2 regions of the Massilia pseudoviolaceinigra genome follow, and region 2 is predicted to be linked to the other one. Evidence: riboswitches for the same ligand, from Rfam matches in the RefSeq annotation. Region 2 holds a riboswitch; the other holds the start of a gene.

Region 1 (9,495 bases), on a different contig from region 2:
CGACGTGCCGATGCAGCGCCTGGTGATGGGGCAGGATACCGGGGGCGCCATTCGCGGCGCGGTGCGGGCCGACTTCTTCTTCGGCTTCGGCTACGAGGCGATGGAAAATGCCGGCCGCATGAAGCAGCGCGGCCAGCTCTGGGTGCTGCTGCCCAAACCCTGATGCCGCCGCGGATTCGCTACAATCGCACATTACTCCACGCTTTTTTAATGAGGATTCCATGAACTATGCAGACCTGCTGATCGAGACCCACGGCAAAGTAGCCGTGATTCGCCTGAACCGTCCAAAAGCGCTCAACGCCCTGAACGACAACATGATGGACGAACTGGGCGACGCGCTGTACAAGTTCGACGCCGACAGCAGTATCGGCTGCATCATCCTGACCGGCAGCGAAAAAGCCTTTGCGGCCGGCGCCGACATCGCGGCGATGGTCGACTACGACTACGGCGACACTTACGGCGGCAACTACATCGGCCGCAACTGGGAACACATCCTCAACGTGCGCAAACCCGTCATCGGCGTGGTGCAGGGCTTTTGCCTGGGCGGCGGCTGCGAGCTGGCCATGATGTGCGACTTCCTGATCGCGGCGGACACCGCCAAATTCGGCCAGCCTGAAATCAAGGTCGGCGTCACCCCGGGCGCCGGCGGCACGCAGCGCCTGCCGCGCACCATCGGCAAGGCCAAGGCCATGGACATGCTTCTGACGGCGCGCATGATCGATGCGGCCGAAGCGGAGCGCACCGGTTTGGTGTCGCGCGTGGTCCCGGCCGACAAGGTGATGGAAGAAGCGCTGGCCGCAGCCACCACGATCGCCTCGATGTCGGTAACGGTGGCGATGGCGATCAAGGATAGCGTCAACCGTGCGTTCGAGACCACGCTGACCGAAGGCGTGCGCTACGAGCGCCGCTACTTTCACGCGGCTTTCGGCACGCCGGCGCAGAAGGAAGGCATGCAGGCGTTCCTGGCCAAGCGTCCGGCCAACTTCGACGGTCTGTAAATCAGTCTCTGGCGCGCCAGCTGCCGTGAAAGCCGAACGGTATCCGGTGCGGCAGGCATACCGTCGCGACGGGGCCGGCCGCCACGTCCGTGGCGTCGATCACCAGCAGGTCGCTGCGGCCTTCCTGTGCGCGCCACGCGACCGCCAGCAGCCAGCCGTCGCCTTCGGGCGACTGCGCCGAGCGCGCGACGAATACCGGTTCGGAAATGACGTCGCCGGCCGGCAGTGTATATAGCTGGCGCGTGCCTGACGCAAAGTCGAAGCAGGCCAGCGAGTCGTACAGCACACTCTCCGAATCGTTCCTGACACGCTTCTCGCTGTGGCAGCAGTAAAAACCGACGCGGTTGCGGCGCCCGGTATAGCGCTCGTCGATGCGCGGAAATTCGGCCGCCAGGTCGTCGAGGATGGTGCGCTCGAAGCCGTCGCCATCGCTCTCCAGATCGAACGTCCAGCGGCAAAGACGCGCTGCCATCCCGGCCGGGTCGCCCCGGGTGCCGTCGGCGTTGGGCATGCCCGGTGCGGTGACCGATTCCATCACGTAGGCCACGATGCGGCCGCCATCGTCCCAGGCATTCATCACATGGAATACGTGGCAGGCATCGCTGGCGAACCAGCGCAGCGTGTCCATCGGCTGCCCGCGCACGCCGATGCCGACGTAGCTGCGCTTGTCCGCTTCCCACGCAAACAGGGGCAGTCCTTTCATGGCGCGCTCCACGCTGATGGTCAGCGGCGTGACCGGAAACAGCACGTGGCGTTCTGTCAGCATGAAGTCGTGCATCATGCTCGCGTAAGGCGCGCGGAAGGGTTCGAGCGTGGTGACCTTGCAGCGCGCATCGAGGACGCCGTACAGCAGGTTGGGTTCACCCGGGCTGTCGGGCAGGTAGGCGAAGAAGTGCAGCTCGCCCGTGGCCGGATCGGCCTTGGGATGCGCAGTGAAGCGCTTGTCCACGGCGCCGCCGAAATCCTGGTGTCCCTTTGACGCCAGCGTGTGCGGATCGATTTCAAACGGCTGGTGCGACTCTTCCAGCGCAAACAGGCGCTCGCCGTGCCACACCATGTTGGTGTTGGCGGTGCCGCTGTTTTTGCCGTGGACCGACGGGTCGCTGGTGGCCGGGTTGCCGAAGGTGCCGAACAGGGCGCGGCCGGCATTGTCTTCGAGCTGCCATTTCGGCGTGCGCGCCCAGCGGTTGGCATAGGCGATTTTGCCATCGCCGATGAAGAAGGCGTGCACCATGCCGTCGCCGGCGAACCAGTGATAGCGGTCGTCGCGCGGCGCGAACCGGGGATTTGGTCCGACGCGGTACAGCGCACCGCGCAGCTGCGGCGGCAGCACGCCCTGGACCGGCAGGGCGTCGATGTCGCATTCGGTGTCCAGGGGAGCGTAGTTCCCGCTAAAGAAATGGCCTGACATGGTGATTCCTTGGTGAGTTCAGAGACTTTGCACGGCTTCGCGGACGTAAGCAATCAGCGGCGCGTCGATGCCGGAACCGACGCGCAGTTCGGACTCCTGCTCGAAGGCGTGACGCAGCTTGGCCTGGAGCGCGGGGTCGCCCGCCGCCTTGGCCAGCGACAGCGCCTGCCACTGGCGCGCCAGTGCTTGCACGTCGGCGCTGGCGGGCGGCGTGTCTCGGGCCAGGTGATCGCGCAAGGCGCAGATGAGAATGGGCCAGGCGTCGGTTTGCTTGACGTAGTGCTGGCGCAGCAGGACCATTTCGGCCTTGCTGCAGTAGGCGGCGTAGATGGCCAGGCGCCGGTGCGCCATTGCGTGCGAAATGAACTGCATCGCCGTGCGGTCGACGCCACTGAGCATATGCAGGGTGGGTTCGTTCCAGTTCATGGCGTAGAGCTTCATGAGCATGGCCTCGTCGCCGCCCACGTCGTCGAGCAGGGCTGCGATCCAGGATTGCGCGAGCGCGCCCGCTTCAAGACTGTCCGGTTTGACGCCCCGGCCCATGAGATCATGCAGCGTGGAGGTCAAGTGCGCGTTGTCGCCGTTGCGTTGCTGGCGCCGCGTTGTCAGTGTGTGCAGTTCGGCGTCGGTGAAATAGCGCGCGCTGGCGGCCATGCGTTCGAGAGCGGCCAGCCAGTTGTCCATCGACGGTTCATGGCGTTCCGCGAGCTGCGCCTGCAATTGGCGCAGATGGCCGTGCAGGGCCGATGCTTGTGCGATCTGGCGTTCGAGCGACGCGATCTGCTGCTCCACCACTTGCGGCAGGCTGGCACCGCCATCGGCCAGCATGGCCTGGATCTGCGTCAGCGGCAGGTCGAGACGGCGCAGTGCCTGGATGCGATACAGCCGGGCCACGTCCGCGCTGTCGTACAGGCGGTAGCCGTTGTCGGACCGGGCCGACGGTGTCAGCAAGGCGATATCGTCGTAATGGCGCAGGGCGCGCACGCTCAAGCCGCTGCGCCGTGCCAGTTGTCCTATTTTCAGTAGCATGCCGGTTTCTCCATTTGCAAGATGGTAAACCGTCACGTAGCGAGAGGGTCAAGCATTCATAAGTTGATAGCCCAAAGGGCGTCATTCCCGCGCAGGCGGGAATGACGGAGCTGAATATAGCGGGATGAATGAACTATCTAGCTTCCACTTAGTTTGTGGCTTACATCAAGTGCTTAGATTGGCCCGTTGATGCTCATGCGCTGGGTATGCGTCCAGCGGTGATCGGATGCCGATACGGCGGAGTTGTAGGTGCGGTAGGTCTGCCCTTCACCCGGCCACGGGTCCATGATGTACACGTAGTTCACGCCATTGGTCGTCGCGTAGCCACGTCCCACCATGATGTGACCACCGCCGTTGCTCCAACCGTAGCGAATCACGAACGGGCGGTTGGCGTTGATGTCGGCCACCACGCTGTTCCATGACGAGGCCACGCTGTACGCGCCGTTTGCCACGCCCCATGCTTTCAGGATGTTCTGCACGCTGCCGTTGGAGCCGTACATATTGTTCGGCTGGTTGGCGTAGCTGTTCCAGTTGAAGTAGGTGTTGCCGCAGGCGTAGTTCAAGCCGAACGCCCAGTTCACGATCTGGCACTGGCTCGGTGTCTTCTTGTAGAAGTTCAGGATCGCCTTGCTCGAGGCGGACCAGCACCACTGGCTGTGTTCCTGGGTCGTCAGCGGAACGGCGAGGGTGCGCCATTGGGCCATGGCCGCTGGCAGCGCCAGTAAAAGCGAAGCACCGACGACGAGCTTTTTGATATTTGTATTCATGTTATCTCCTGATTCGTTCTAAGGATGGTGTAGCCGATGCCGGGCTTACTTCGAGGCGTCCATGGTTTGCTTGACCACGCTGCGCAGCGGCTGCAGGATATCTGCCTCTTCCATCAGCGCCTCGCTGGCCTTGCCTTCCTTGACGGCACGCTGCTGCATCAGCAGCGATTCGCGCGCCGAATGCAATGGCGCGTAGCGCGTGCGGCCGTCTTCCCGTCCAACCACTTCGAGCAGGTCCGAGCGCGCCTGGAAGATGCGCACGAAGCGCACATTCGATCTCGCGGCGTCGCCGTAGTAGCCCATCGACGCATCCACATCCTTCGCCAGCACGGCGGCGCCATAGGCGACCGTTTCGTAGTTCCCGTTGTTGAGCTCCACCGTCGCCATGCCGATCGGACGCTGGTTCAGCAGGATCACGAAGCGCCACTGGCCGGTGGCCTTGGCCATCTGTTTCATGCTGCCGCGTCCTGCCAGCAGTTCGTTCGGATCGATCGTGTAGACCGGGAAGCCGTAGCCGATCTTCGCGTCTTTCAGATCCTGCATGTCGTTGATTTCAAGCGGGAAGTCGACCGGCGTGCCGCTGGTGCCACGGGCCTGCAACTGGGCTGTGACGAACTGGGCGAAGTCGCGTTGGGCCGCCGCTTGCGCCGCCGCCGCGGCGCGCTTGGGCACCGCTTTGAAGGTACTGGTTCCATCCGACTGGGCCATCGCTGGCGCGCCGGCCAGGGCCAGGCTTGCGCCGCACAGCAGGGCGGCGAGCATGGTGCGGGCTGAGAGCATTTTTGTTTGCATTATTGACTTCTCCTCACATAGATTGATACAAGAACCCCGCCTGTCCAAACGGGGTGAGTGCTGCAACAACAAGGGCATGCACGCATGCCGGACACCAGTGTCAACGCACGTCGTCAGTGCGTTGGAAAATCGAGGGAACGGTGCATCAAGTCGCCGATCATGTCGGCGGTGACGGCCGACAGGGTCCAGCCCAGATGCCCGTGTCCCGTGTTGTAGAAGACGCAGGGCGATTTGCCGCGGCCGACGCGCGGCAGCATGGTCGGCATCATCGGCCGCAAGCCGGCCCATGGAATCACGCTGCGCGTGTTCACGCCCGGGAAGCATTCATGCACCCAGTCGATCAGCGGGCGAATCCGGTCGTCGCGGATGTCGCGGTTAAAGCCGTTGAATTCGGCCGTGCCGGCCACGCGGAAGCGGTCAAGCCCGAGGCGGCTGGTCACCAGCTTGGTGGCGTCGTCGAGCAGGCTGACGGTGGGCGCGGCGGCCTGGCTGGCGGCATCAGGCAGGTTGACCGTGATCGAGTAGCCTTTCACGGGGTAGATGTTGACCCGGTCGCCCAGGCTCGCGGCCAGGGCGCGGCTGGCGGTGCCGGCGCAGATGACGACGCCGTCGTAGGTCTCGGTCTGGGTCCGCTCGCCGTCGCCCAGGGTGACGTGGGCGTGGCGGCCGTCGGTGCGCACGGCGCCGATCTGCATGCCGTAGCGGCAGTCCACGCCGTTGCGGCGGGCGGCGGCAGCAAGGCCGGTGGTGAATTTGTGGATGTCGCCGGTGGCGTCGCTGTCGGTGAAAAAGCCGCCGTAATAGTCGCCCGCCAGGGTCGGTTCGATGCCGCGCATTTCGCCTGGCGTTACCGCGCGGCGCGCCAGGCCGCCGGCGGCCAGCATCTTGCTGACCGTGGCGGCGTGCTCGAAACCGGCCTTGTCGCGGTAGATGTGCAGGATGCCTTCGCGCTTGACGTCGAAGTCGATGCCCTCCGCCTCGGCCCACGCAAACAGGTGCTCGCGCGCGGCAATCGCCAGGCGCGCCGTCTCCACGGTGTTCCTGCGGTAGTGGGGAATGGCGGCGGCAAATTCGGCGAACCACGACAGCTTGTGCCAGCTCGGTTTGGGGTTCACCAGCAGCGGCGCGTCGCGCCGGAACATCCACTTCAGGCCCTTGAGCATGGTGGAGCGGTGGTTCCACACTTCCGCGTTGGAGGCCGACAGCTGGCCGCCGTTGGCGAACGAGGTTTCCATCGCCGCGTAGCGATGTTTTTCCAGCAGGGTCGTGGCAAAGCCACGTTTCGCCAGGGCGTAAGCGGTCGTGACGCCGGTGATCCCGCCGCCAATTACTGCAATGGTTTTCATGTCCAGTTCAGATTCCAGAAACGTCGGATAGAGGGCGTTCCGCGCGCTGGTGCGCGTCGGATACCCCCTCTGTGCTGGACCTGAGAGATTCACCGGCAACGCGCGATGCGTGGCCGGTTTGCTCCTTCGGTGCACCGGATGACGACTTCCGGTGGCTCTTCAGAGTTCAAATGGGTTATCGGTCCTTTTGCCTGAGAGATTCCGGGGCGGTTGCTCCTTCGGCGCCGTCGACATACAAGACCAGCTTGTAACCGACAGACTCTCCCGATAACGCCTTAGCATTGCGCTAAATATGCCATAAGCATATGTATGCAGAATACCGCAGAAAATGACGTCAATACAACCATTTTTAGTGATAGGTGTTGTTTCCTCGACAATACCGACAGAGCGCTCGCTTTACGATTTGCCGCAAACCTGGTCCCATTCGAGCGCAAAGCGCGCCAGGAATTTCTTCAGGCGGTCGGCATCGTTCGGTTTGCTTTTGGCGCTGCGCGAGACGGCAAACAGCTTGCGTCCCGCATCCGACAAGGTAACCGACTGGCGGCATACCCTGACCACGGCGGCCAGTTGCATGGCGTCGAACAGGTCGAGGCCGGCAGCGGCCTCGTCACCCATCAGTTCGGCCAGATCGACCTCGGCCGCGCTTGGGGCGCGCGTGTGGTGGTGCCAGAGTTTTTGCAGCCGCGCCACTTCGGCGCTGACGATGCTTTCCGAAATGCCGCCGGCTTCGGCCAGCGTGGCCATCCTTGTCACCGAGGCCGACAGGTCGCGGAAGTTGCCGGCCCAGACCGCCTCGGGCGATATCGCGAAGCGCATGTAGCGTTCGCGCGCTTCCTTGTTGAAGCGCACCATCTGGCCGTACTCCTGGCTGAACTGGTTCAACTGGTAGACCAGGTTGGGTTCGATGTCTTCGGGCCGGTCGACCAGGCCGGGCAGGGCGTAGGTCCACAAATTGATGCGGGCGTACAAGTCTTCGCGGAAACGCCCGGCCATCACGTCGCTGGCGAGATCGCGGTTGGTGCCGGCGATGAGCTGGAAGTCGCTTTGCACTTCGCTGTCGCTGCCGACCGGATGAAAGCGCTTTTCTTCGATGGCCTTGAGCAGCATCGCCTGTTCATCGGGCCCCAGTTCGCCGATTTCGTCGAGGAACAGCAAGCCCTTGTGCGCACTGCGCAGCAAGCCGGGGCGGTCGGCGGCGGCGCCCGTGAAGGAGCCTTTGACGTGGCCGAACAGGGTCGAGGCGGCGCCGTCGCCGTGCAGGGTGGCGCAGTTGAGTTCGATGAATTTGCCGTCGAGCTGATGGCGTGTTTTCTTCAGTTCGTACACCCGGCGCGCGAGGAAGGATTTGCCGGCGCCGGTCGGGCCCATCAGCAGCATGGGCGCGCGCGACTTGATGGCGACACGTTCGATCTCGTCGATCATGGTGTTGAAGCGGGCGTTGCGGGTGGCGATGCCGGACTTGAGGAACGCCACGCCTTCGGCTTGCTCGCGCGAAAAGCGCTGGGCGATCTGGTCGTAGCGCGACAGGTCGAGGTCGATCAGTGCGTAGCTGCCTGGTTCCTTGCTGGACTGGCGCTGTGGCGGCGAGCTTTGCAGCAGGCGGCCGGGGAAGAAGCGCGCCTCGGTCATCAGGAACATGCAGATTTGCACGACGTGGGTGCCGGTGGTGATGTGGACCCAGTAATCCTCGTTATCCGGATCGAAGGGGTAGGTCTTGGCGAAGTCGAACAGGGCGCCGTAGACCTCGCCGAAATCCCAGGCGTCGCTGATCGGAATGTGGTGCGGCACGACTGTGGTTTCGGGCGAGACGGCGGCGATGTCGGCCGTGACCGCGTCCACCAGCGGGCCGAATTTGCCGCTGAAGAGCATCTCGAAGCGGTCGACGGCGTATTCCTCGTGCTGGGTGATGGCGATGCTGGGACGCCACTTTTCCCAGCGGGCCGGGCCTTGGCCGCTGTCGAGCTGGGTGCCGACGAAACCGATGACTACGATGCGTTTCTGTTTCATATCCGTATAAAGTTTTATCTGGTCGGATAATTTATCACGGGGTTGTCTGCTTGTCTATTTCTTGGTGATCTTGCTTGAAGAATTGATAATCTTTTTTAAATCAAGGACTTGCGTTGTTCTGCCTGAGCTGGCTGCAGACCTGGCACAGCATTTGCAATAGAGGAGATACAAACGAGATAAGTGAGGAAGTAAAAATGGCAAACGCACAGTTGTTCCAGACCCTGAAGGGAATCTTTGTCCCTCGTGCCGACGGTCTTAATTCGGAAGGCGCTCCGGCTTACACCATGACGCCGCGGCACCAGTTGGCGCAGTATGCGGCCACCGGTTGCCTCAATTCGACGTACTACGTCAATGCGCAATCGCAGCTGGCGACGGTGATGGAGCTGTGCGAAAAGGTCGATGCCAAATTCATCGCGCAAACGGCGATTTACTGCCGCGAACGTGGTTATATGAAGGATATGCCGGCGCTGCTGACGGCCGTGCTGGCCGCCAAGGGTGCGGCGGAATTGACGCCGGTGTTTCGCCGGGTCGTCAATAACGGCAAGATGCTGCGCAATGTGGTGCAGATCATCCGCTCCGGCGCGGCCGGCCGGAAATCGCTGGGCACCCGGCCGAAAAAGCTGGTGCAGCAATGGTTGAACCGCGCTTCGGAAAAAGAGCTGCTGGCGGCGTCGATCGGGAATGCGCCTTCGCTGGGCGATGTGGTGAAGATGGTGCATCCGAAGCCGTCGCAAGCCTGGCGTGAAGCGTTTTTCGCCTGGTTGATCGGCAAGCCGTTCAATGCGCAGGAGCTGCCGGATGCGCTCAAGGCTTTCGAGGCTTATAAGGCCGACCAGTCGCAGCCAGTGCCGGAAGTGCCGTTTCAGATGCTGACGTCACTGACATTGTCGGCGCAGGCGTGGGCGCAGATTGCGCGCCAGGGCGGCTGGCACATGGTGCGCATGAATCTGAATACGTTCGGACGCAATGGCGTGTACCAGTTGCCCGGCATGATTGAAGTCATCGCCGACAAGCTGCGCGATCCGGAGGCGATTGCCCGGGCGGGCGTGTTTCCTTATCAGTTGATGTCGGCGTATATGGCGGCGTCAGACGACGTGCCGCGTGCAATCAGCGATGCCTTGCAGGATGCGCTGGAGCTGTCGCTC
Region 2 (9,495 bases):
GCCGTCGCGCGTGAGGGTGCGCTTGACGGCGATTTCGGCATACTGGCCCCACTGGCCGGAAGCCTTGCCGTCGTTATTGTCGAACACCAGTTCGACCGAGGCGCGCCCGGCCGGCTTGCGGTGGGTCGAGCCGTTGAAAATGACGTCCTGCATGGACTCGCCGCGCAGCTCGGAAGCCTTCGATTCGCCCAGCACCCAGCGCACCGCGTCGATGATGTTCGACTTGCCGCAACCATTGGGACCGACCACGCCAACCAGCTGCCCCGGCACCTGGAAATTGGTGGGATCGACGAATGACTTAAATCCCGACAATTTAATGGAAGACAGGCGCACGTTGTATAGCTAGCTCGGGAATCCTAAAGGTGTCCATCATACCATTTGTTGTCATGTTTTCGGGGGGATGAGGCGTGGGGCCGGGGCGGAGTTCTTTGCTGAGCGAAGGGGCCTTGGATTCCCGCCGGCGCGGGAATGACGGTTTTACGGGTTGCGGCAACAAAAACGACTCAGTACGCTCAACATTTCACCTTAAAAACAGACGTAGTTGAAGTAGCGCTCGGCTTTGGGGCACGGCGGGGAGTAAGGATTGCGCGTCGGGCCCCAGGTGGCTGTCGTGTAGACGCGGTCGGCCCCGGACAGGCCGAGCGCCAGACCCGTCATCCACTGCTGGGAATTATGCGATTCGCCCTTGTACGGAATGCACAGCACGGCCAAGGTCAGCGCGATCAGGGTCAAGCTGGGCTGAAACTGGCGGTTCGAGCGCACCAGCGCGATGAAACCGGCGGCGCAGGCCAGTCCGAGCAGGCAGCCCAGAATCGCTTCCGAGCTGCTGTGGGTTTCGACCATCACGCGCGAGAGCGTGACGCCCAGCGCCAGCGCCAGCCCCACGCTGACCGCGACGTAGCGCCACATCTTGGTGCGTCCGCACAGGGCCAGGTAGGCGGCCACCGGAAACACGGCCGCGGCGCGCGCGGCGTGGCCGCTAAAGCCGGCGAAATGCAGCGCTTCGATGCCGACGCCCCAGCCGAGGAAGGCGATCTTGCTGCCGATGACGATCAACATGGTGGCGCCGAACAGCAGGCACCAGTACAGGGCGCGGCGGCGGCAGTGGGCGGCGGCGAGCCAGACAGCAATGGCGATACCCAGGGGTGCGGTGACGGCGATGCCGCCGAGCGCGGTAAGGTGATACCAATTCATAGACAAAAGCCGGTAGTGAACAAAGCCGGGCATGGGCGGCAGTACAGAAACTGTGCAACGCCCGCTCAGGCCCGGCCCGAATGATACGCGAATGTAAACAATGTGCGAATACTAACGGAACACGCCTGCCTCAGGCAGCGACCGACTGCGCCGTTTTTTCCGCGTCGCCGAGCGCCTCGTCCATTGCCTGCGACAGTGCGCGGCCGACCACGCCTTCGACCTTCATGACGCGTACGCGCTGGGCGCGGTAGGCTTCGATGAGCTTGTCGGACGAGAGGGAAAACGCTTCCTGCCGCGCCCCGGTCGAGAAGATGTACAGGGTGCGCAGCGGGCTGATCCATGCCAGCTTGACCTTGCGGATGCTGCCGTCCGGATCGGTGAATTCGATCCACATATTGCGTTCGAGGGCGTCGACGCCCAGTTCGGCATCGTCCAGCTCGACGTGAGCCGCTTCTTCGGCCGCGGCCAGGGCTTCGTTTTCCTTTTCCAGCCGGCGCATTGCGTCTTGCTGGGCGACTTCGACGGCGATTTCGAGCTGGCGTTCCGGCGTGATGTCGAGCGGCGCGCGCACTATTGACGCGTGGCACTCCGCCAGGTCGGCAAAGAACTGGATGCGGTCGGCATCCTGCCACTTGATGACGTCGAGCCATTTGTTCAGGGTGGCGAGCAGGCTCGGCAGCTTGCCGATCAGGTCGCGCCGCTGTTCGTGCGTGATCTTCGGCTTCACGCTCCAGATCAGTTCATCCATGGTCTTGGTGGCATTGCCGACCGCGCCTGGCTTGTCATCCTCAACGCTGTAGGCGACCGTCATCACGGAGGTCCACTTGTTTTCAAGGAAGGTTTCCAGCATGGCCACCACCTGCCCGCTGCCGACCCGCGCCGCGACCGCGCTCTTCGCCGAACGGGTTGCGGCGGTGACTTTTTCCTGGCGCAATGCGGCGGCGATCGGCGCCGCGATGGCGGTCGCGGCCGCCGTTTCCTCGGCCTTGATGGTTTCTTCGAGCTCGGCCACCACTTCCGAAAACACGTCGGCCGGCGCGCCGCCGTCATCCTGGTCGCGCCCGACCCGCTCCACGCCGCGCTGCATGACCTGGAACAGCGGATCGTCCGGGCCGGAGCGCTGCTCCAGGCCCATGGTCGACATCAGGTCGATCATGCGGCGCGCCGGGTGCGTTTCCTCGAAGAAGAAATTCTTGTCGGCCAGCGCCGCCTTGAGCACCGGAATTTGCAGCGACTGGATCAGGTCGCGCGAATCCTTGGGAATGTTCGGGTCGAGCAACACCGTCTCGAAAATCTTCGACAGCAGGTCGATGGTGCTTTCATCGCCGCGCGACAGTGATCCTTTTGGAATGCTTTCCTTCAAGCGCGGCAAATAAAACACATTGCCCGCCTGCGCCTCGGCCGGGGTCGGCGCCACGTTGCTGAACTGTTCCGGCATGCGGCCCTGCAAGCCCTTGAGCACTTCGAGCAGGGAGGCGGGAACCATCACCTGGCCGCCATCCATGACCTGGCCGAAGCCGCCCGCGGCAATGCCGCCGCCTCCGGCAAACTGGGCCGGCGCGAAGCCGCCTGCGGCGTGGCTGCCCTGCGCCGGCGCGCCGCCCTGGTGCGCCGGGCCGCCATGCCACGGCGCGGCCGGCACGCTGGCCTCGCCCGCCTCGCCGCCTGGCGCGCCATGGAAGGCGGCGGCGCCGCTCGGACGCCAGCCGCCGGCCGATGGCGCCATGGCCGGCAGGTCGGGAATCATCGGGATGTCGAAGGCGGACGCGGCCGCCGGCGCATCATCCTCGTCGCGCAGGAACTGGCGCAGCTGCTTGGCCAGTTCGGCCTGGCCGCTGGCGCGCGCTTTTTTGGCCGCGGCCGCGCTTTCGGTTTTCTTGATCTTGAAGGCGTCCACCGAGCCGGGCTGGACACCCTTGTTCATCAGCAGGTCGCACAGCGCGTCGTACATCGGCGCGAAGTCGAACAGCAGCGACGGGCGCAGCATCGGCAGGATCAGCCCGTGGGCCTCCTCGTCCGGCTCGAACTCGCGCCAGGCTTGCTGCAGGGCCGACAGGAACATTTCGGGACGGAAGGGATTCTGACTGATGCGCAGCACGTCGCGCTCGAGCAGGAAGCCGAGGCGCACATTGAGGGTGGCGATCTGGGTCGCATACTGCATTTCGAAGGGACGGCTGATGGCATCGAAAGCGACGCGGCTGTCCATTTCCTCGTAGGGCACCAGTTCCAGCGCGGCGGGCAAGGCCATCGTGGACTTTTTAAGCGGCGGCAACAGCACGTCGACCTCGGCACGCATGGCGCGTCCGATACCGGCGGCAGCGACATGAAAGAAGGCGTAGGTGTTGTTTTTTAGCAGATTCCCCGACTTTACCCGCTGAAACACGGCGCGCGCATCGAGCGCCGGGTCGGTCACATCAAGCAACGCCGCAACGAGACGCGTCGCCACGGCCATCAAGTGGTCGTTGGCATGCTTGGTCACGGTCACGACAAGCGCCTCCAACAGCTCGTGGCGCGACGGACCAGTCTTCCTTGCTGCGGCGGATGGTGAAGGTGGAGCCATTGTCTGCTCGTTGGGGGGGGGTTAGAGATCTTTTGCCATAACAAACATTCTCTCACATTATTGCCGACTGGCAACGGGAAAATTTGAAACAAAGCGTTATTTTTTGTTCAATCGCCTTATTTTCATGACCATTCTTGCTTTTCCCTAAAGCAAAAGCCGATTTTCGTCATTTGGACTGTTGATGAAAAACAAACCCGAAATAAAAAGTTTCTCTAACATAATTACAATTCCACGCAGCAATTTATTTCTTGAGGACTAGCCATGGTAACGATCCGCCGCCACGATCTCAAGCTCACCCTGTATCTGGGCTTTGCCGTTCTGGTCGGGCTGGGCGTCTGGCTGTCCATTGTACTGCTCAGTCAGCTTGAACAGATGAAAGCGGTAACGGCGCCGGCGGTCCAAAGTTTAAGCGAAACTTTGGGTCCCTTGACCGGCATCATGGCAGACGACAGCGCCGCGCGCGCCGAGGCCGATTACGCCGCGGCCCGCCTGTGGGTCTGGTTTTGCATAGGCGCCAACGCGGCCGGGGCCGTGCTGTTGGGGCTGTGGATCAAGGCAGCGATGGTAACGCCTCCCGTCCAGGTGCGGCGCAAGCCTGGAGCGGCGACGTTGACGGTCGCGGGCAATGGGCTGATCGTGCGTGCCATCGAGCGCAGCGCGCAGTGCGGCGTTGCCCTCCCCATGCATGGCGAGGGCAACGCGGCGCGCGCCTTGCCGGCGCCACGGACCGCGGGTGCAGGAGCTGGCGATGCGGCGGCCCGGCTGGCCCGGCTGAGCCGCATTATCGATGCCGTCGCCTTCCAGACCACCATCCTCGCCGTCAACGCCGCGGTCGAGGCGGCCCGCGCCGGACAGGCGCCGCCGCGCCACTGAACGTGCGTCACTGACAGTGCGCCGCTGAGCGCGCGACAACGGGCGATTTCTTTGCTGCATTAATTGCAATCCTGTAGGAACTACTCCTACACGAGTGCAAGGTAAATTCCGATACCTCTTCAACGGTGCGGCTCGCATGATGATGTCACCGGAAACGCTGAAGAGAGTGCCTCTTCAGCATCACCGGCGAGCACGACATTTTCAAACTTTCAAAAGGAATGAACATGAACTCGAATCAGAAAAGCGGTCAGGGCAACAAGCAAAGCGATAGTTCCAGCTCGAACAAGCAATCGGGCTCGCAAGGTTCCGGCAGCGGATCGCGCTCCGGCGGCGGCACTCAGGGCGGAACCCATGAGCAGCACGTGGAAGCCGGCCGTCAAAGCCACAAGAATGACGACAAGGACAGCGGCTCGAAACAGTCCGGTTCCGGTTCGGGCAACAAGCAGTCCGGATCGAATTCCGGCAGCAGCAGCGGCAGCAAAGGCGGCGGCGACAAACGCTGATCGCTAGCATGACGCAGGCGTCGCCGGGTTTCCGGGCGGCGCCATGCACTAATTAAACAGGAAGCAATAGAAAGAGTCTGCACCGGCCCGGCCGTTGACAGGCTCTTTTTTTAACTGCGCGCCGCAAGCACCCATTGTGACCGGCACGGCCAGTCACAATTGCTGGTTCACTTGTTCAGATATTGCGGATATGAACGCCCTTCGGCGGCGCAAAGTCGGCCACGTCATTGATCACGCGGGCAATCTTGGCATCGCGCGCGGTCAGGTGCAGGTCGGAATACTGGTGAATCGCCCACTGCTCCGGCAGCAGCTCGATGTGCTTGCGCAAAATCGATTCGGTGCGCGCATCGTCGGCGCGCAAGCCTTCGACGATGATATTGAGCGCATCCGGACGCGCGCCGGGCGAGGCCGTCGCATGCGACTTGTGCACCATGAAGCGCGCCGTTTCGCTGGCGTAGCGCCGCGTGCCGGACAAGAACAGGATGACGGCGATCGACGCCACCGCCCCGGCGTTGTACATGACGAACTTGACCGGCGAGTTCGACAGGACGTTGTACAGGCAAAGCCCGTCGCTGACGTAGCCGCCGTTCGACTGGATCAGCACGTGCGCCGTTTCGACGCCGTTCTCGCTCATGCCGGACACCGCCTCGAACACGCGATGCACCATATCGCTGTTCACATCGCCCGACAAAGTGAACCAGGCATCAGTCTGTTGGATCGTTTTTTCTTCGCTCATGGCTGTATGCTCGCAAAGTAGATGAATTATTTTAACAAATCGGGACAAGCATGGTTTTCAACGGGTAGCTCATTCGTGCGCGCCCCCACAAGGTTGACAGTTACGCCCTGCTGGCATATCCTCCACAGTCTTGATCGGGAGAGGGCAGCGCACGCTGCCGCCGAAGGGGCATCACCCAAAAACTCTCAGGCAAAAGGACCGGTCAGGGGTCGGCGGCGCACAGCGCCCCCGGCTGAACTCTGGAGAGCGGCCGCGGCACCATGCCGGCGGCCCACCGAAGGGGCAGGCGGAGCATCATCCGCTATCTCTCAGGTACCAAGGACAGAGGGGCGCGAAGCATTCAGGAACGGCAAGAGCCGCTCCACGTCTGCTCGTCGTACCCCCATTCACTCTGCCTTGAGGATTCCATGACGCTTAAAGCGACCCCGCTCAATTCCGCACACCGCGCCGCCGGCGCCAAGATGGTCGATTTCGGCGGCTGGGACATGCCCGTCAACTACGGCTCGCAAATCGAAGAACACCAGGCCGTGCGCGGCGACGTCGGCATGTTCGACGTGTCGCACATGTGCGTGGTCGATATCGAAGGCGACAATGCCCGCCCTTTCCTGCGCTCCCTGCTGGCCAATAACGTCGACAAGCTGCAGGTGGCCGGCAAGGCACTGTATTCGTGCATGCTCAATCCGCAAGGCTTCGTCATCGACGACCTGATCGTCTACTTCTTCAGCGAGACCTGGTTCCGCCTGGTCGTCAACGCCGGCACCGCCGAAAAAGACGTGGCCTGGATCGGCGCCCGGAACGACGCCACCAAGAGCGGCGTGACCATCACCGAGCGCCGCGACGGCAACGCGCCGATGGCGCTGATCGCCGTCCAGGGCCCGAATGCGCGCGCCAAGGTATGGCAGGTGCTGCCGACCACCCAGGGCGCCTGCGAGCCCCTGAAACCGTTCAATGCCGTCATCGTCAAGGACACCGCCTTCGGCGAAGTGATGGTGGCGCGCACCGGTTACACTGGCGAAGATGGATTCGAACTGGCCTTCCCTGCTTCCCAGGCCGACGCGTTGTGGAACGCGCTGGTGGCCGCCGGCGTCAAGCCGGCCGGCCTGGGCGCGCGCGACACGCTGCGCCTGGAAGCGGGCATGAACCTGTACGGCCAGGACATGGACGACACGGTCAACCCGCTCGACGCCGGCTTGGCCTGGACCGTCGACCTGAACGCCGAGCGCGACTTCATCGGCAAGACCGCGCTCAAAGCGATGGGCCAGAACTTTCAATTCGTGGGCCTGATCCTGCGCGAAAAAGGCGGCATCCTGCGCGCGCACCAGAAAGTGGTGGCCGCTGACGGCACCACCGGCGAAATCACCAGCGGCACCTTCAGCCCGACCATGCAGGAAGCGATCGCCCTGGCACGCGTGCCGATGGGTGTGGCCGTGGGCGACACCGTGCACGTCGAAATCCGCGACAAAAAGCTGGCCGCCAGCGTCGTCAAGCTGCCGTTCGTGCGAAACGGTAAAATCCTCGCTGCCTGATCGGGGCAACACACACCAATTAGTAGTATTTACATCGACCGCGACCTCTTGGAGCAAACATTATGAACATCCCAGCCGACCTGAAATACACCGAGTCCCACGAATGGGTGCGCGCCGAAGCTGACGGCACCCTCACCGTCGGCATCACCGAATATGCGCAGGACGCGCTGGGCGACATCGTCTTCGTCGAACTGCCGAAAGTGGGCAAGGTCTTCACCGCCGGCGACGACGCCGCCGTGGTCGAATCGGTCAAGGCCGCCAGCGACATCTACGCGCCGGTGTCGGGCGAGTGCATCGCCGTCAACGACGCCGTCGCCGACGCGCCGGACTCGATCAACACCGACGCCTTCGCGGCCTGGCTGTTCAAGCTCAAACCTAGCGACGCCGGCGCCATCAACGGCCTGCTCGACGCCGCCGCCTACGGCAAAGCCACCGCGGAATAAAACTCCTGGCCGCCGCCCGCCGGCGGCCTTTTCCTTTCAGTTCGCCGCCGCACCGCGCCGGCGGCAGTCCTTTTTCGGCCCCGACTACCATGACCCGCACCAGCCTGACCCAACTCGAAGCACGCGACTCGTTCATCCCGCGCCATATCGGCCCGGCCACCGCCGAACAGGCAGCCATGCTGGCCACGCTCGGCTATCCGTCGCGCGCGGCGCTGATCGACGCCATCGTGCCCGCCAACATCCGCAAGAAGAGCAAGCTGGAACTGGGCCAGTTCTTCGACCCGATGCCGGAACAGGCTGCGCTGGGCAAACTCAAGGCGCTGGCCGCCAAGAACAAGGTCATGAAGTCGATGATCGGCCAGGGCTACTTCAACAGCCATACGCCAGGCGTCATCCTGCGCAATATCTTTGAAAACCCGGCCTGGTACACCGCCTACACGCCCTACCAGCCCGAGATTTCGCAAGGCCGCCTGGAAGCGATCCTGAACTTCCAGCAAATGATCACCGACCTGACCGGCATGGGCATCGCCAACTCGTCGATGCTCGACGAAGGCACCGCCGCCGCTGAAGCGATGACGCTGATCCAGCGCGTCGGCAAGTCGGCCTCGAACGTGTTCTACGTGGCCGACGACGTGCTGCCGCAAACGCTGGAAGTGGTGCAGACGCGCGCCCAGCCGATCGGCGTGGAAGTGCGCACCATCGCGGCGGCCGACATCGGCGGGCTGTCCGAACCATGCTTCGGTGTGCTGATCCAGTACCCGGGCGTGAACGGCGACGTGCGCGACTACCGCGCCGCCGTCGAAAAACTGCACGCGGCCGGCGCCATGGTGATCGCCGCCGCCGACCTGCTGGCATTGACCCTGCTGGCGCCGCCGGGCAACTGGGGCTGCGACGTCGTCGTCGGCAACAGCCAGCGTTTCGGCGTGCCGCTCGGTTTCGGCGGCCCGCACGCCGGCTACCTGGCCACGCGCGACGAATTCAAGCGCAGCATGGCCGGCCGCCTGGTGGGCGTGACCATCGACGCCCAGGGCAACAAGGCATACCGCCTGGCGCTGCAAACGCGCGAGCAGCACATCCGCCGCGAAAAAGCCACGTCCAACATCTGCACCGCGCAGGTGCTGCTGGCGGTGATGGCGTCGATGTACGCGGTCTACCACGGCCCTGAAGGCTTGCAGCGCATCGCCCGGCGCGTGCACCGCTTCACCGCCATCCTGGCCGCCAAACTCGGCCAGCTCGGCTACGACGTCGTCAACAAGACCTACTTCGACACGCTCACCATCAAGAGCGCGCGCGCGGCCGAACTGCACGCGATTGCCACCGAGCATGGCGTGAACCTGCGCAAGGTCGACGCCGGCCACGTCGGCATTTCGCTCGACGAAACCACCACCCGCGAAGACATCGCGCTGCTGTGGACCATTTTCGCCCAGGGCGTCTCGAGCTCCCCTGCTTCGCCGGACTTCGACGCGTTTGATGCGAGCGCGCAGGATGCCTATCCGGAAGCGCTGGCCCGTACCAGCGCCTACCTGACCCACCCGACCTTCAACCGCTACCACGCGGAACACGAAATGCTGCGCTACCTGCGCGGCCTGGCCGACAAGGACCTGGCGCTGGACCGCACCATGATCCCGCTTGGGTCGTGCACCATGAAGCTCAATGCGAC

What was found. A riboswitch is a leader RNA that binds a small molecule or an ion and turns the genes downstream of it on or off. The one in region 2 is predicted to bind glycine.
Region 1: linked by a shared signal. The riboswitch ahead of RBA40_RS29060 (D-amino acid dehydrogenase) and the one ahead of gcvT (glycine cleavage system aminomethyltransferase GcvT) in region 2 are both predicted to bind glycine.

What each region holds. Positions count from the first base shown of each region.
Region 1 is NZ_JAVCWL010000040.1:64,643-74,137, forward strand. Features, by position in the region: gene mltA (murein transglycosylase A) at 1-163, shown strand, start outside; gene RBA40_RS29035 (enoyl-CoA hydratase) at 222-998, shown strand; gene RBA40_RS29040 (carotenoid oxygenase family protein) at 1,000-2,409, opposite strand; gene RBA40_RS29045 (MerR family transcriptional regulator) at 2,428-3,438, opposite strand; gene RBA40_RS29050 (C39 family peptidase) at 3,612-4,205, opposite strand; gene RBA40_RS29055 (hypothetical protein) at 4,251-4,985, opposite strand; gene RBA40_RS29060 (D-amino acid dehydrogenase) at 5,111-6,343, opposite strand; glycine riboswitch at 6,403-6,512, opposite strand; glycine riboswitch at 6,513-6,620, opposite strand; gene rtcR (RNA repair transcriptional activator RtcR) at 6,740-8,350, opposite strand; gene RBA40_RS29070 (vWA domain-containing protein) at 8,545-9,495, shown strand, end outside.
Region 2 is NZ_JAVCWL010000008.1:118,579-128,073, reverse strand. Features, by position in the region: gene smc (chromosome segregation protein SMC) at 1-333, opposite strand, end outside; gene RBA40_RS10070 (phosphatase PAP2 family protein) at 526-1,194, opposite strand; gene RBA40_RS10065 (DUF1631 family protein) at 1,325-3,754, opposite strand; gene RBA40_RS33545 (methyl-accepting chemotaxis protein) at 4,016-4,627, shown strand; gene RBA40_RS10055 (hypothetical protein) at 4,852-5,130, shown strand; gene RBA40_RS10050 (ATP-dependent Clp protease proteolytic subunit) at 5,306-5,866, opposite strand; glycine riboswitch at 5,992-6,077, shown strand; glycine riboswitch at 6,096-6,201, shown strand; gene gcvT (glycine cleavage system aminomethyltransferase GcvT) at 6,274-7,392, shown strand; gene gcvH (glycine cleavage system protein GcvH) at 7,455-7,835, shown strand; gene gcvP (aminomethyl-transferring glycine dehydrogenase) at 7,925-9,495, shown strand, end outside.